DNA from 4 places in the Neobacillus sp. PS2-9 genome. Region 2 is predicted to be linked to each of the others. Evidence: predicted binding sites of a transcription regulator. Region 2 holds the regulator's gene; each other region holds the start of a gene.

Region 1 (3,182 bases), 2.1 Mb from region 2:
CGAGGTATATCTCTCGAGAATACAACGTACAAGCCTGAATTTTTAATCTCCCAACCCATTACATCCAACGAGTTTGGCATGAGTGTAGATTTTGTCCCGATAATCGATGGGTATGCTGCTTTTTTTCTATAACTCTTTGTATTCGAAGAGTCGCCACAAACCAATGCACAGGCAATCCCATCTGCAAATAGTGAGACCCCTATTAAATTACTCTTTGACAGATCATTACGTTGAAAGGTTAGACTGCATAGTTCAATTGAAAGAACAAGCACCTTTGCTTCAGGAAATGCCAAGCAATACTCAAATGCTCTTGATAATCCCGCAGCCCCACCGGCGCATCCAAGCCCCCAAATTGGTATCCGTTTCGTGTGTGGACTAAAAGGGAGTTGATTCATGATTCTCGCATCAATACTTGGAGTTGCCACACCTGTAGTTGAAATAAAAAAAATCGCATCAATTTCTTCATAAGGCAGGGGATTTTCAAGAAAAATAGTATTATTTAAGCATTTGGTAATCGCCTCACTACCAAGTGTTACAGCAGCCTCTATGTAAGCATTATTTTTCTCCTCAAACGTATGGTTATCTTTAAACCAATCTAACCCTTTCACAAAATGCCTTTTTTCAATTTGTCCATTTTGAAAGGCTTTTAAGAGTCTTTCAATATCCTTAAATGAGTCTGCAAAAAGATCACGTGCAAACTCTACTGCTTGATTTTGATTAATTTCATATGGGGGTATTACTTCTGAAACAGAAAGAATAGCGGGCATCATACATTCTCCTTCATCCTATGTACGGGTATTTTTTCCAGTAATCAGGAGAATTATTCGAATGATTATTTCACTACATGGGCAAAAAAAAAGCCTCCCTACGACAGGGAAGCAAACGTTTTGAAGGTTGTTGTTGTTGTGCTCTTAAATTATATCGCGATTTTAAATTTCCTTCATTACATAATCTTTACCAATTTTCGTGGCTTATTGTTTTTCTGGTTGAGCTTGAACCTCAATCTTTATTTTTTTATTTGCCATTAATCCGCAAACTTTACACTCTTGTTCTGCGTTATATAATAATCGACATTGTTCACAATAATATTTTTCCATAGAAGACCCTCGCTTCCTTATTAAACTAGGCTCTGTTAACTTGTCTGTTGATTTCCGCTCCAGGCTCGAGCGGTTCGTGGGCGTTTCGGCGAGCCTCCTCGGAGAAACGCGCCTGCGGGGTCTCCCCTGAACCGTACTCCCACAGGAGTCTTCGAGCCTTCCGCTCCAATCAACAGGTTTTAAAAAGCAACAATGTTCTTTAACACAGCCTTAAACTAAGTCATTATGATTTATCTTATTTTTTCTATTTCAGGAATGTGACTTGGTTTCTAAAACATGGATTTTTGCTTGTGAAACTTTAATCAATTACTTTTATCACAGGTAAAGTGTGATGGTTCACATTTATGTCACATTTACCCCAAGGTTAATGTGACATAAATCACTGTTATATCAGGTTTTTAACATTAACATTGTAGTTACCTAAGGAATGAACAATTTGTGAACTTCCAAATTTTATAGTTTAATTTCACAATTGTTTTGTATTATGAAAGAGAACTTATTATTTAATCTTTACTTTTCTTGAAGGGAGTGCAAGGGGATGGCAAAAACAGAATTAAAAACAAAACAAAAAACCGAGATCGAAGACAGCTCTTCTCTCAAAGGAACATTAGCGTCCGTTTTCTTTTTGGGATTTTTCATTGTTGTCACTTGGGTAGGCGTCTATTACCTATTTGTAGAACGTTTTTAATGATTGAAGGGGGAAAAAGATAATGCATATGCATAAATTTGAAAAAATATGGCTCGCATTTGGAATAGGTGCCCTTGTAGTATTTTTGGTCACCATTGGCGTTAGTGCTTTTTATCTAGGTAACAAACCACCTAGTTGTTTAACTACTATTAATCCTGAGAAGGTCAATCAAACAAAACCATTTACAGAGCCAGGCCTTCACAAAGTTGAAGGGAAAGAATGGGACTATGAATTAGTGTATGTGGCTTCAGCCTTCTCATTTAATCCTGTGCAAGTAAAAGTACCACTAGGTGCGAAAGTAAGGGTCATTGCAACAACAACAGATGTTGTTCATGGATTCGAAGTAGCTGGAACTAATATTAATATGATGCTTGAACCTGGTTATGTCAGTGAATATACGACAACCTTTGACAAGGCTGGCGAATATCTAATTGTATGTAATGAATATTGTGGTGCTGGACACCATCTAATGAGTTCAAAGATTGAGGTGGTAAAATAATGGTTAACAATACAGCTGTAAAAGTAAAAGTTGACCCACGTGATGCAAAGCTTTCGATGGCACACTTTTTTGTCGCCTTCTCCGCTCTTGCTCTTGGTGGTTTAATGGGACTTCTCCAAACCCTCGTTCGTTCTGGTAAATGGGAACTTCCTTGGGGAATCGATTATTATCAAGTTTTAACTGTCCACGGAGTATTAATGGGACTTGTTTTAACCACTTTCTTTATTATGGGATTTCAATATGCTGCGGTAAGCAGAACAACTGGCGGACATTCCCCAGCAGCAAGACGTACCGGCTGGATTGGCTTTTGGGTCATGTTAATCGGTACATTAATGGCTGCAACAATGGTTTTGCTTAAAGAAGCATCTGTTCTTTATACGTTCTATGCTCCACTAAAAGCACACTGGATTTTTTATTTGGGCTTAACCTTTGTAGTTGTCGGAAGCTGGATTGATGGTTCTGCTCAGATTCTGACCTATGCAAAATGGCGTAAGAATAATCCAGGACAGCCAAGTCCGTTATTAAGCTTTATGGCTGTAGTGAATACTGTTCTTTGGATCGTTGCTACATTAGGTGTTGCTGCAACCGTTTTATTCCAATTACTGCCTTGGTCACTTGGCTTAGTGGATACTGTTGATGTTTTAGTCAGCCGTACATTGTTCTGGTATTTTGGTCACCCATTAGTTTATTTCTGGTTATTACCCGCTTATATGTGTTGGTATGCCATCATCCCAAAAATTATCGGTGGGAAAATTTTCTCCGATTCCTTAGCTCGTTTATCTTTTATTTTGTTCTTGCTTTTCTCTATACCGGTAGGATTTCACCACCAATTAACCGAACCTGGAATTGATCCAGCATGGAAATTCTTACAAGTAATTTTAACATTCATGGTTATTAT
Region 2 (3,182 bases):
TTCATATCCATGTATATTCTCCTTTATAATAATTTTGCTTTGATCTCTTCCATACACGACATCAGTGAGAGCTGCACAACCATTTTCGTCCCCAAATCCATATGCATCGCTTCTGCGTTAATGAGCAAGAGACACGATGACACCCCAAGTTTCCTTGTTATGACTAATTCACAGCTTTTTTGTTTGATTAAAGCAGCATGCTCCTTTAACACCTGAAGCAGCATCTTTCCTTCATCTTGATTAATCTCACCAGATTGCAGAAGCTTCTCAAGCACATATACTTCAAGCATCCTAGTAATCGTAAACGTAGGGCTTCCTTTTTCATTCTCAAGGTAAAAATTCATAACAGCAGATGAAACAATGTTACGTTTTACTAGCTCGTCTTTTCCTAGCTGCAAGTCAGAAATATTTGGTGAAAACATGTCTGCCAGTTCATCTAGTGATAAATTTTCTTTCATTGTTTGGATTTTATTGATTCTTTCTAGGATCTTCTCTTTTGGAAAAAAGGTCTCCTGCCCAGTAAAGGTTGATTTACGTATGAACCATTCTTCTGGAATAAGGTCCTTTCGCTTCCATCTATATAACTGTCCATAGGAAATTCTCGCAAATTCTAATAGGTCTTTTTTTGAGATTAACTCCTCACTCATGATAAAAACCCCTTTCTATTTATCAATGTAACATAACACTGTTACGCGTGTAAAGTTATAACTTACAAATTTTTGCAATAAAAACACCTCCTACGATTGAATCATCGTAAGAGGCCTTATTATCATGTTCTATTCCTCTACATCCACTGTTGGATAGTGCTTTAAAAAGTAAACCAATGATTGCAGTTCCACTGCCAGGTCAATATGGTGAACCCGAATCGACCCTGGTACATTTAACCGAGCAGGCGTAAAGTTTAGAATCCCTTTAACTTCCGCTTTTACCAGTCGGTCCGTTATCATTTGCGCAACAGGAGCTGGCACCGTTAAAATAGCCACCTGAATATCACTATTTTCTAATACCTTCTCCAAATCATCCATATGATGAACTGGAACTTCGCGAATCGTTGTACCCATTTTTTCCGGATCGACATCAAACGCGACCTCGATCTTCGTGTTGTTATTTTTTAAAAAGTTATAATTTAAAAAGGCAGTCCCCAAATTACCGACCCCAATTAACGCAACCTTTGTTAATTCATCCTGATCCAGCGTTTTCCGGAAAAAGGTTAACAAATAATTAACATTATAGCCATACCCCTTCTTACCTAATGCCCCAAAATAGGAAAAGTCACGGCGAATCGTTGCCGAGTCTACCTTTACCGCTTCACTTAACTCTGCAGATGAAACTCTTTGTTTGCCGGAAGTATGCAGGTTCTTTAAAAATCGATAATAGAGGGGCAGCCGTTTCGCTGTCGCCTGTGGTATTTTCATCGTTTCGTTACTCATATTCTCCCACACCCCATGAATGGTTTTTTAACTCTTATTTAACCTGTTCATTTCTTCTAAAATCACCGTTTTTACCGCCTGTTTTTTCCACTAAATAGGTTGGCCCAATAACCATCCCTTTATCGACTGCCTTGCACATATCATAAACGGTTAAAGCACAAGTAGATGCAGCTGTGAGCGCTTCCATTTCCACACCTGTATTCCCCTTTGTTTTCACCGCTGCCTCAATATGTAATTGAAAGTTCCCTGTTTGCTCCTCTTCCCATGCAAAAGAAATATTCACACCTGTCAGTGGGATGGGATGACACATAGGAATAATATCCCATGTTTTTTTTGCCGCCATCACGGCTGCAACTTGGGCAACAGCTAGTACATCGCCCTTCTTCATCTCATGATGGGTTATTTTGTAAAAAATCTCTTTACTTACAGTTATGCTAGAATGAGCAAGAGCAGTACGTGCTGTCTCAGGCTTATCGCTGACATCTACCATCTTTGCTCTGCCTTCTTCATTAAAATGCGTAAATTCGGCCATATAAAAAATCCTCCTACCAAAAAATAATACACTATTTTTCCTTTTATGTGTGTGAAACTTTGAACGAATCACTAGATTTTTTAAAAGAACAGCACCTAGAAGAGTCCGAGTTATTGCTGTCATTCCGCTTATACGGTACACTAGTCCTAAGTAATAGAGGTGAATAAAATGATTTTATTGCAAGTAAATCAATTACAAAAATATTATGGTGCTGACCTTATTTTATCGAATATAAAGCTAGAATTACAAACGAGAGACCGTGTGGCCCTAGTTGGCCGTAATGGTGCCGGAAAATCGACCTTATTAAAGATTATTGCCGGACATTTGTCTCATGATGGCGGCGAAATCATCAAACCAAAAGAAGTAACCATTGGGTACTTAGCTCAAAACACAGGATTAGAATCCAAATTGACCATTTGGGACGAAATGTTAACCGTATTTGAACCCCTTCAAATCATGGAAAAATCGCTCCGCAAACTGGAAGAGCAAATGGCCGAGCCTTCTGTGTTTGAAGACCCAAGCAAGTACGAACGGGTGCTGAAAGAATATGATACCCTCCAGGTACAATTCAAGGAACAGGGCGGATACCAGTTTGAAGCTGACATTCGCTCGGTTCTACACGGTTTAAATTTCCAGGATCATTCTCTCATGATTGCTAGTTTAAGCGGTGGTCAAAAAACCCGCCTTGCTTTGGGGAAATTACTGCTAACAAAACCTGATATTTTAATATTGGACGAGCCTACCAACCATCTGGATATTGATACCCTTTCATGGCTGGAGCAATATTTGCAGGGGTATGATGGCGCGATCTTAATCGTCTCTCATGACCGCTACTTCTTAGATAAAGTCGTGAATCAGGTCTATGAAGTATCCCGCAAGCAAATCCAACGTTTTCCGGGTAACTATAGTTCTTACCTTGAACAAAAAGCGGCCAATTATGAGCGCAATTTGAAGGTTTATGAAAAACAACAGCAAGAGGTCGCTAATTTACAGGATTTTATCCAACGGAATCTAGCGAGAGCGTCCACCACCAAACAAGCGCAAAGCCGCCGGAAAAAGCTTGAGAAAATGGACATAATGGACCGACCTCTTGGTGATGAAAAGTCTGCCACTTTCGCTTTTGAAATTGAAAGACAAACCGGGAATGATGTATTAACTGTCGATTCTCTTGCTGTGGGCTACAGTGGTGAGAAGGTATCTGAGGCGATCTCGTTCCGGGC
Region 3 (3,182 bases), 360 kb from region 2:
CTTTTTTTTCATTGGGATTATATTACTTGTTTCTCTTTCCTTTGACTTTTTGGGTAACGTAGACTGTTTCTAAGTTACCCTTTTCCCTTTTTCTTGGCCTGTTCGGTCACGAAGACTGTTTCTACATCTTCACTGTTGCCACAGGGAAAAAAGCAAACGGTCTCGTAGTGGAGCTCTATGCGACCGGTGTCACTGGAAAAAATAGCAAACGGTCTCGTAGAGGCGCTCTATGCGACCGTTACCTCTCGAAAAAGTGGCAAACGGTCTCGTAGTGGCGCTCTATGCGACCGGTGTCACTGGAAAAAATGGCAAACGGTCTCGTAGAGGTGTTCTATGCAACCTTTGCCTCTCGAAAAAATGGTAAAAGGTCTCGTAGAGGCGTTCTATGCGACCGGTGTCACTGGAAAAAATGGCAAACGGTCTCGTAGAGGTGTTCTATGTGACCTTTGCCACAGGAAAAAATGGTAAAAGGTCTCGTAGAGGCGTTCTATGCGACCGGTGTCACTGGAAAAAATGGCAAACGGTCTCGTAGAGGTGATCTATGCGACCTTTGCCACAGGAAAAAATGGCAAACGGTCTCGTAGAGGCGTTCTACGTTACCCTTTCCCCTTTTTCTTACCCTGTTCGGTAACGTAAACCACCTCTACGTTACACGCTCCTCTTTTTCTTCCCTTAATTGGTCACGTAGACCTCTTCTACGTTACCCATTCCTCTTTTTTCTTCCCTGTTCGGTCTCGTAGACCAGCTTCTACACCTTTTTCTATTCTAATACTCCCGATGCAGCAGCGTACAAAGACCGCACCAATCCAAAATAACAATTTTTCTAGACTTTAAGTCAATTAATCCTTCTTTCTTCAACTTCGAAAACACGCGGCTGACGCTTTCCCGAGTTGTCCCCACCACCGTCGCAAACTCCTGAACCGTCAAAGGAATCTCAATATCCCATCTGCCTCTCTCTGTGTTAAACTTCTCACCCAGCCGTTCAAGAGTCTTCACCGTTTTTGCATACACATCCAACAAGGCAACATCTCTTAGCTGAGACGTCATCTCCCTTAAACTATCACTCATATAGCGAATCATTTGCATCGCAAGCTCAGGTTCATTATATAAATCCCTCTCTAATTCCAGTTTATCCAAGAACAGAATCTCTCCGTCCTGCAGCATCGTGGCTGTTGCCGGATACTTAGCTGTTTTTTGCGTAAACAAACCCGCCTCAGCAAACACATCCCCTTTTTGCTTCACACATACGATGATTTCATTGCCGTTCTCATCCTGCTTTGTCAGCTTCACCGCGCCCAAACGGACAAAATAAACCCCTCTCGCAATCTCATCCTCTGAAATAATCCTGGTCCCTTTTTTAAAGGTAAAAGTCTGAATCCGTTTTTCAATGACTTGCAGAGATTTAGGCGATAAATCCTTAAAGATGACAATTTTCCGCAGTAGATCGATATGCTTCCCCTCTTGATAAACCGATAAATGTAGATCCTTTAAACACTCAGACTCTCTCACTTTCCCCACCACCTCTTCATTCACTCATTTCTACCATTCATTGTAAGTAAGTTCCAACCAAGATGTAGTGATGAGATTCACAAAACGTTCATTTTTTTAAAACAGCAACAAAACAGGACTTTACTATCCCATTCACAAAACGTTCATAAACAAAAATAAAACTGTGCTGTACATCACAATTTTCCGGTTGCAATCCCTTTAGGATGAAGGTGTTCATTTGATAAAAAAGGAGGGGACAGAATGAATAAGGCAATTTTAAGCTTCGTCATAAGCGCCGTACTCGGCTTTGGTCTTGGCTACCTTGTTTTCGGCGTCATTATGGGCGCTTCTGAACAGCCATCACAAACAGCCCAAACAGAAACAAAGGCCACAACCGAAACCAAAGAAGAAAGTACCGCTGCTAAAGAAACAAGCAGTGCATCTGTTAGCGAAGACAATATCCTTAGCAAAAAGGGATGTCTTGCTTGCCACAGTGTGGAATCCTTAAATATTAAAGCTGGTGCAGTAGGCCCAGACCTTTCACAGGCATTTGTCAACGTTGAAGGTAAGCACGGCAAGCCCATTGAAGAATTCTTGAAACAACCAACATCAGCTGTTATGTCTGGTGTTATCAGCAAAAACCCATTAACAGATGACGAGCGGAAGCAGGTTTTAGATCTTCTTAAGCAAGCATCAGAAGCAAAATAATGAAAAAGGTGGTGTAATTATATGAAAAAATGGATTCCGATCGCGTCGGGATTACTCGCAGGGTTTGTAGCAGCTACGATATCGTTTGCTGATTTTTCAACGAAAACAAACACAGAAGCTGCATCTAGCACCAAAAGCAACGCTGAAAAGGTATATGTTCCATTTGGTGAAAAAGATGATTATTATCTTTTTGCCTCTGGAGGTCACTCTGGACAAATGTTTATTTACGGTGTTCCCTCCATGCGTAAAATAAGAACCATTCCCGTTTTCTCACAAGATTCTGCAACAGGTTATGGTTTCGATGAGCATTCAAAAAAATTAATGGGCGGTTACACTTGGGGAGACCTTCATCACCCAGCCTTCTCAGAAACAAAGGGTGACTATGATGGTAAATGGATGTTTGCAACCGACGTAGGTAATAGCCGAGCAGCAGTTGTCGATTTAAAAACATTCACAACAAAAGACATTATTAAGGTTCCAAATACAGCTGGCCCTCACTGTGCAGCATTCGTTACCGAAAACACAGAGTATATGTTCTTACCTACTCGTTTCGCAGTGCCGCTTGGGCAGAAGTATGAATCACTTGATGATTACAGTGCAAAATATCGCGGTGTCATGTCTGCCGTCACGTTTGACGAGAAAAATGTAAAGTTAAACATTGGTTATCAGGTGGCTCTTCCACCTTGGTCCTATGACCTTTCCGATGCAGGGAAAAAAGGCTCTGCTGATTGGGCAGTTATGACAACGTATAATACGGAAGAATCAACAACAACAATGGAAATTAATGCATCACAGGCAGACCGTGACTATATCGTTCTGTTCAATTGGAAAGAGCTTGAGAAGATGGTCAAAGAAGGTAAGTACGAAGAGGTTGATGGCCAAAAGATGATCTTCCCTGAAAAGCAAAAGGGCGGAATTTATTTAGTTCCTGTTGCGAAATCACCACACGGTGTGGACGTTACTCCTGATGGAAAATACTTCATTGC
Region 4 (3,182 bases), 2.5 Mb from region 2:
ATGCTGACCATATTGTATCCTCCTTTCCCATCTTAAAAAGATATGAGGATAGAAGGAGTTTCATACCTCTTTATACGTTAATTGTCAGAAACTTAAGTCTTCATGTACGAGGGATTTAATGATAAACTAATAAAAAATCATTAATCGAAGTGAGGACAAAAATGATAAAAGCCATTTTTTTTGATTTAGATGATACGCTACTGTGGGACCAAAAAAGTGTAAAAGAAGCCTTTGCAGCAACATGTAGATTAGCAGAGGTGAGGTACGGCCTTTCTGCAGATCAACTTGAGGAAGCTGTTCGTGATGCAGCTAGAAACTTATATTCTTCCTATGAAACGTTTGCGTTTACACAAATGATTGGGATTAATCCTTTTGAAGGATTATGGGGGGATTTTTTAGATGATACGGAAGAGTTTAAGAAAATGAAAGAAATTGTACCCACCTATCGAAAAGATGCTTGGACATCAGGATTATCAGCAATGGGTATTGATGACCCTGAATTTGGAATGGAGTTAGCAGAGCGGTTTCCCCAGGAGCGGCGAAACTATCCATTTGTCTATGATGAAACGTTTAAGATTCTAGATGGCTTAAAAGGAAACTATCAACTTCTTCTATTAACAAATGGATCTCCTGATCTTCAAAATACGAAACTATCCATTACACCTGAATTGGTTCCATATTTTGATCATATTGTTATTTCTGGTGATTTTGGTCGAGGAAAGCCAGATCCTTCGATATTCGAGCATGCCTTATCACGTATGTCTTTGAAAAAGGACGAAGTTATAATGGTTGGTGATAACCTTATGACCGATGTACTTGGCGCAAACAGAGCTGGAATAAAAACTGTGTGGATTAACCGTCATGATAAACAACGAAATGAAGTCATTCCCACATTTGAAATTAAACATTTGGAAGACCTTTATCCTATATTAGAAAAATTAAATAGAAACTAAAAATAATTTATAAGAGGACACTGCCATACATGTGGGCAGTGTCTTTTTATTAGGATAATCACATAACATGTTCTTAAAGTTTTCACATTTATAACTATATTAATGATGTTAATCACTATCAGCTAATTTTCTTAATGGTAAGTTAGTAATGAGATAACTTTATCAAAAGTATTTAGCAACAGTGAAGGAGAGTCCTAAAATGAGTGAAATTATTAATAATCGTGAACAACTAATGACTAAAAATACAGACCGTCTTACCATATTAAAAGGCATCTTCCAAGATCTTCATAACGGAAGAAATTTAGATGAAGTAAAAGCTCATTTTGATGCATTGATTGGGAAAATTACAGTGGATGAAATCACACAGCTCCAGCATGAGTTTTCAGAGGACGGAAGTATTCCGAAAGATGAGTTACAGCGTATCTATCAGGAACATAGTGTCATTTTTCAAGGATCAATAGAAAGGGAAAAAAATTTGGAAAAGCCAGAGGGTGCACCAGGGCATCCGGTTCATACGTTTAAACTGGAAAATAGAGAAATTGAAAAGCTGCTTCAACAACAGGTACAGGTCCATGTGGATGAGTTTGCGAAAGACGACTCTTCCGAAAATATTTTCCATCTTCTGCAGGATATTAATCTCTTACTTGACATTGATAAACACTACAGTCGTAAAGAGAACTTACTATTTCCTTATTTAGAAAAGTACGGAATCTTTGGGCCAACTACCAATATGTGGAGAATTGATGACTTTATTCGCGATGCTATAAAAGAAGCAAAACAAAAATTAGCCAGCTATCAAGGTGAAAGGCAGGAGGTCCTTGGGGTCCTGGATTTTGTCATTCAGGAAGTATCTGGAATGATATACAAAGAAGAAAACATCCTTTTTCCAATGGCTTTGAAAAATTTATCTGAGGATGAGTGGATAAAAATTGCTCATGAAAGTGATGAGATTGGATTCTGTTTATCAGGCCCTGAGGAAGAATGGAAGCCAGAGAGAAAAGCTTTAGCTGAGAATGCTATAACCGAAGGATATATAAAGATGGAAACTGGATTTTTATCTTTAAAGCAATTAGAACTGCTATTAAACCACCTACCGGTTGATATTACTTTTATTGATCATGAGGATGTAGTTCGTTATTTTTCCCACGGAAAAGAAAGAATTTTCGCCCGTACAAAAGCAGTTATTGGACGTACGGTTCAGAATTGCCATCCGCCACGGAGCGTTCATGTAGTAGAAGAATTATTGGCAGATTTTAAAGCTGGGAAAAAAGACAGTGAGGATTTTTGGATTAAGTTCCGAGATAAATATGTATATATTCGTTATTTTGCTGTTCGGGATGAGAAAGGAAACTATATTGGTACACTAGAATTTACACAGAATATTGATCCGATAAAAGCTATTGAAGGTGAAAAGAGAATTCTCTCCTAAAAAGCAATAAATTATGAAAGGTAAAAAAGGTCTCATCAGCTAATGATGGGACTTTTTACCTTTTAATATGTTATTTTGGTGAAAAATACAATTCTCACTTGAAGTGTAACTTTATTCCTGTTTTTAGCGACTATAGTGCTGATAACAAAAAACATGTTAAATAAGGGGATATGAAAATGGCAAACAAAAAAATATATTTTGTCATAAGCACCGCTTTACTATTTGGACTTTTAACAGGTTGTGGCACAAGTACAAAAACGAATGGTACCAATGATAGAACCAAAACGGAAAATCAAAAGAAAGAAAAAGTGACAGCAAAATTTATTCCTTCACTTGAAATAAAAGAGGATACACATGACATGACAGTCAAATATGCAGTTAAAAATATATCTGGCAAAAAACAGACACTAACCTTTACTAATGGTTTAAAGGCTGACTTTATTGTATACGATCAGAATGGAAAAAAAGTTAAACAATACTCAGATGAAGTTTCTGCAACACAAGCTACCCTAGAAATTTCATTAGATAATAATAAAGAAGTGAAACAAAAATTTACTATATCTGATCTTCCAAATGGTCAATATAAATTGGAAGTTTTTCTGAATTCAAAAGAGGAAAAGGGAAAGACTGAGGCAGAGTTTATAGTAAAGAATTCTTTATATACGAATGGTTCGGGTCAGTATGTAGGTCAAATGGATCCACATACAATAGAAGTAAACGTTGATGGAAATAAAACCGCCTTTCAATTATCTGATGAAGCAATCAAACAACTAACATCAATAAAAGAAGGTGACCAGATT

Evidence for each region. Region 2 encodes Rex, which represses fermentation and respiration genes when NADH is low (regulators of the CRP and FNR family bind a similar motif). Its sites were predicted from a motif close to TTGTGAAATATTTCACAA; they were not measured.
Region 1: the regulator Rex is predicted to act here: its motif matches at 1,386-1,403, upstream of RCG25_RS09530 (cytochrome c oxidase subunit 2A).
Region 3: the regulator Rex is predicted to act here: its motif matches at 1,575-1,592, upstream of RCG25_RS00610 (cytochrome C).
Region 4: the regulator Rex is predicted to act here: its motif matches at 1,024-1,041, upstream of RCG25_RS11390 (DUF438 domain-containing protein).

The regions. Positions count from the first base shown of each region.
Region 1 covers NZ_CP133269.1:1,905,022-1,908,203, reverse strand. The annotation lists gene RCG25_RS09540 (type III polyketide synthase) at 1-767, opposite strand, end outside; gene RCG25_RS09535 (hypothetical protein) at 972-1,097, opposite strand; gene RCG25_RS09530 (cytochrome c oxidase subunit 2A) at 1,636-1,785, shown strand; gene RCG25_RS09525 (cytochrome c oxidase subunit II) at 1,808-2,284, shown strand; gene RCG25_RS09520 (b(o/a)3-type cytochrome-c oxidase subunit 1) at 2,284-3,182, shown strand, end outside.
Region 2 covers NZ_CP133269.1:4,962,619-4,965,800, forward strand. The annotation lists gene RCG25_RS24725 (polymer-forming cytoskeletal protein) at 1-11, opposite strand, end outside; gene RCG25_RS24730 (YhbD family protein) at 24-647, opposite strand; gene RCG25_RS24735 (redox-sensing transcriptional repressor Rex) at 777-1,430, opposite strand; gene moaC (cyclic pyranopterin monophosphate synthase MoaC) at 1,465-1,962, opposite strand; gene RCG25_RS24745 (ABC-F family ATP-binding cassette domain-containing protein) at 2,131-3,182, shown strand, end outside.
Region 3 covers NZ_CP133269.1:128,723-131,904, reverse strand. The annotation lists gene RCG25_RS00615 (Crp/Fnr family transcriptional regulator) at 766-1,509, opposite strand; gene RCG25_RS00610 (cytochrome C) at 1,750-2,196, shown strand; gene nosZ (Sec-dependent nitrous-oxide reductase) at 2,218-3,182, shown strand, end outside.
Region 4 covers NZ_CP133269.1:2,257,589-2,260,770, forward strand. The annotation lists gene RCG25_RS11380 (hypothetical protein) at 1-11, opposite strand, end outside; gene RCG25_RS11385 (HAD family hydrolase) at 162-953, shown strand; gene RCG25_RS11390 (DUF438 domain-containing protein) at 1,153-2,382, shown strand; gene RCG25_RS11395 (BsuPI-related putative proteinase inhibitor) at 2,559-3,182, shown strand, end outside.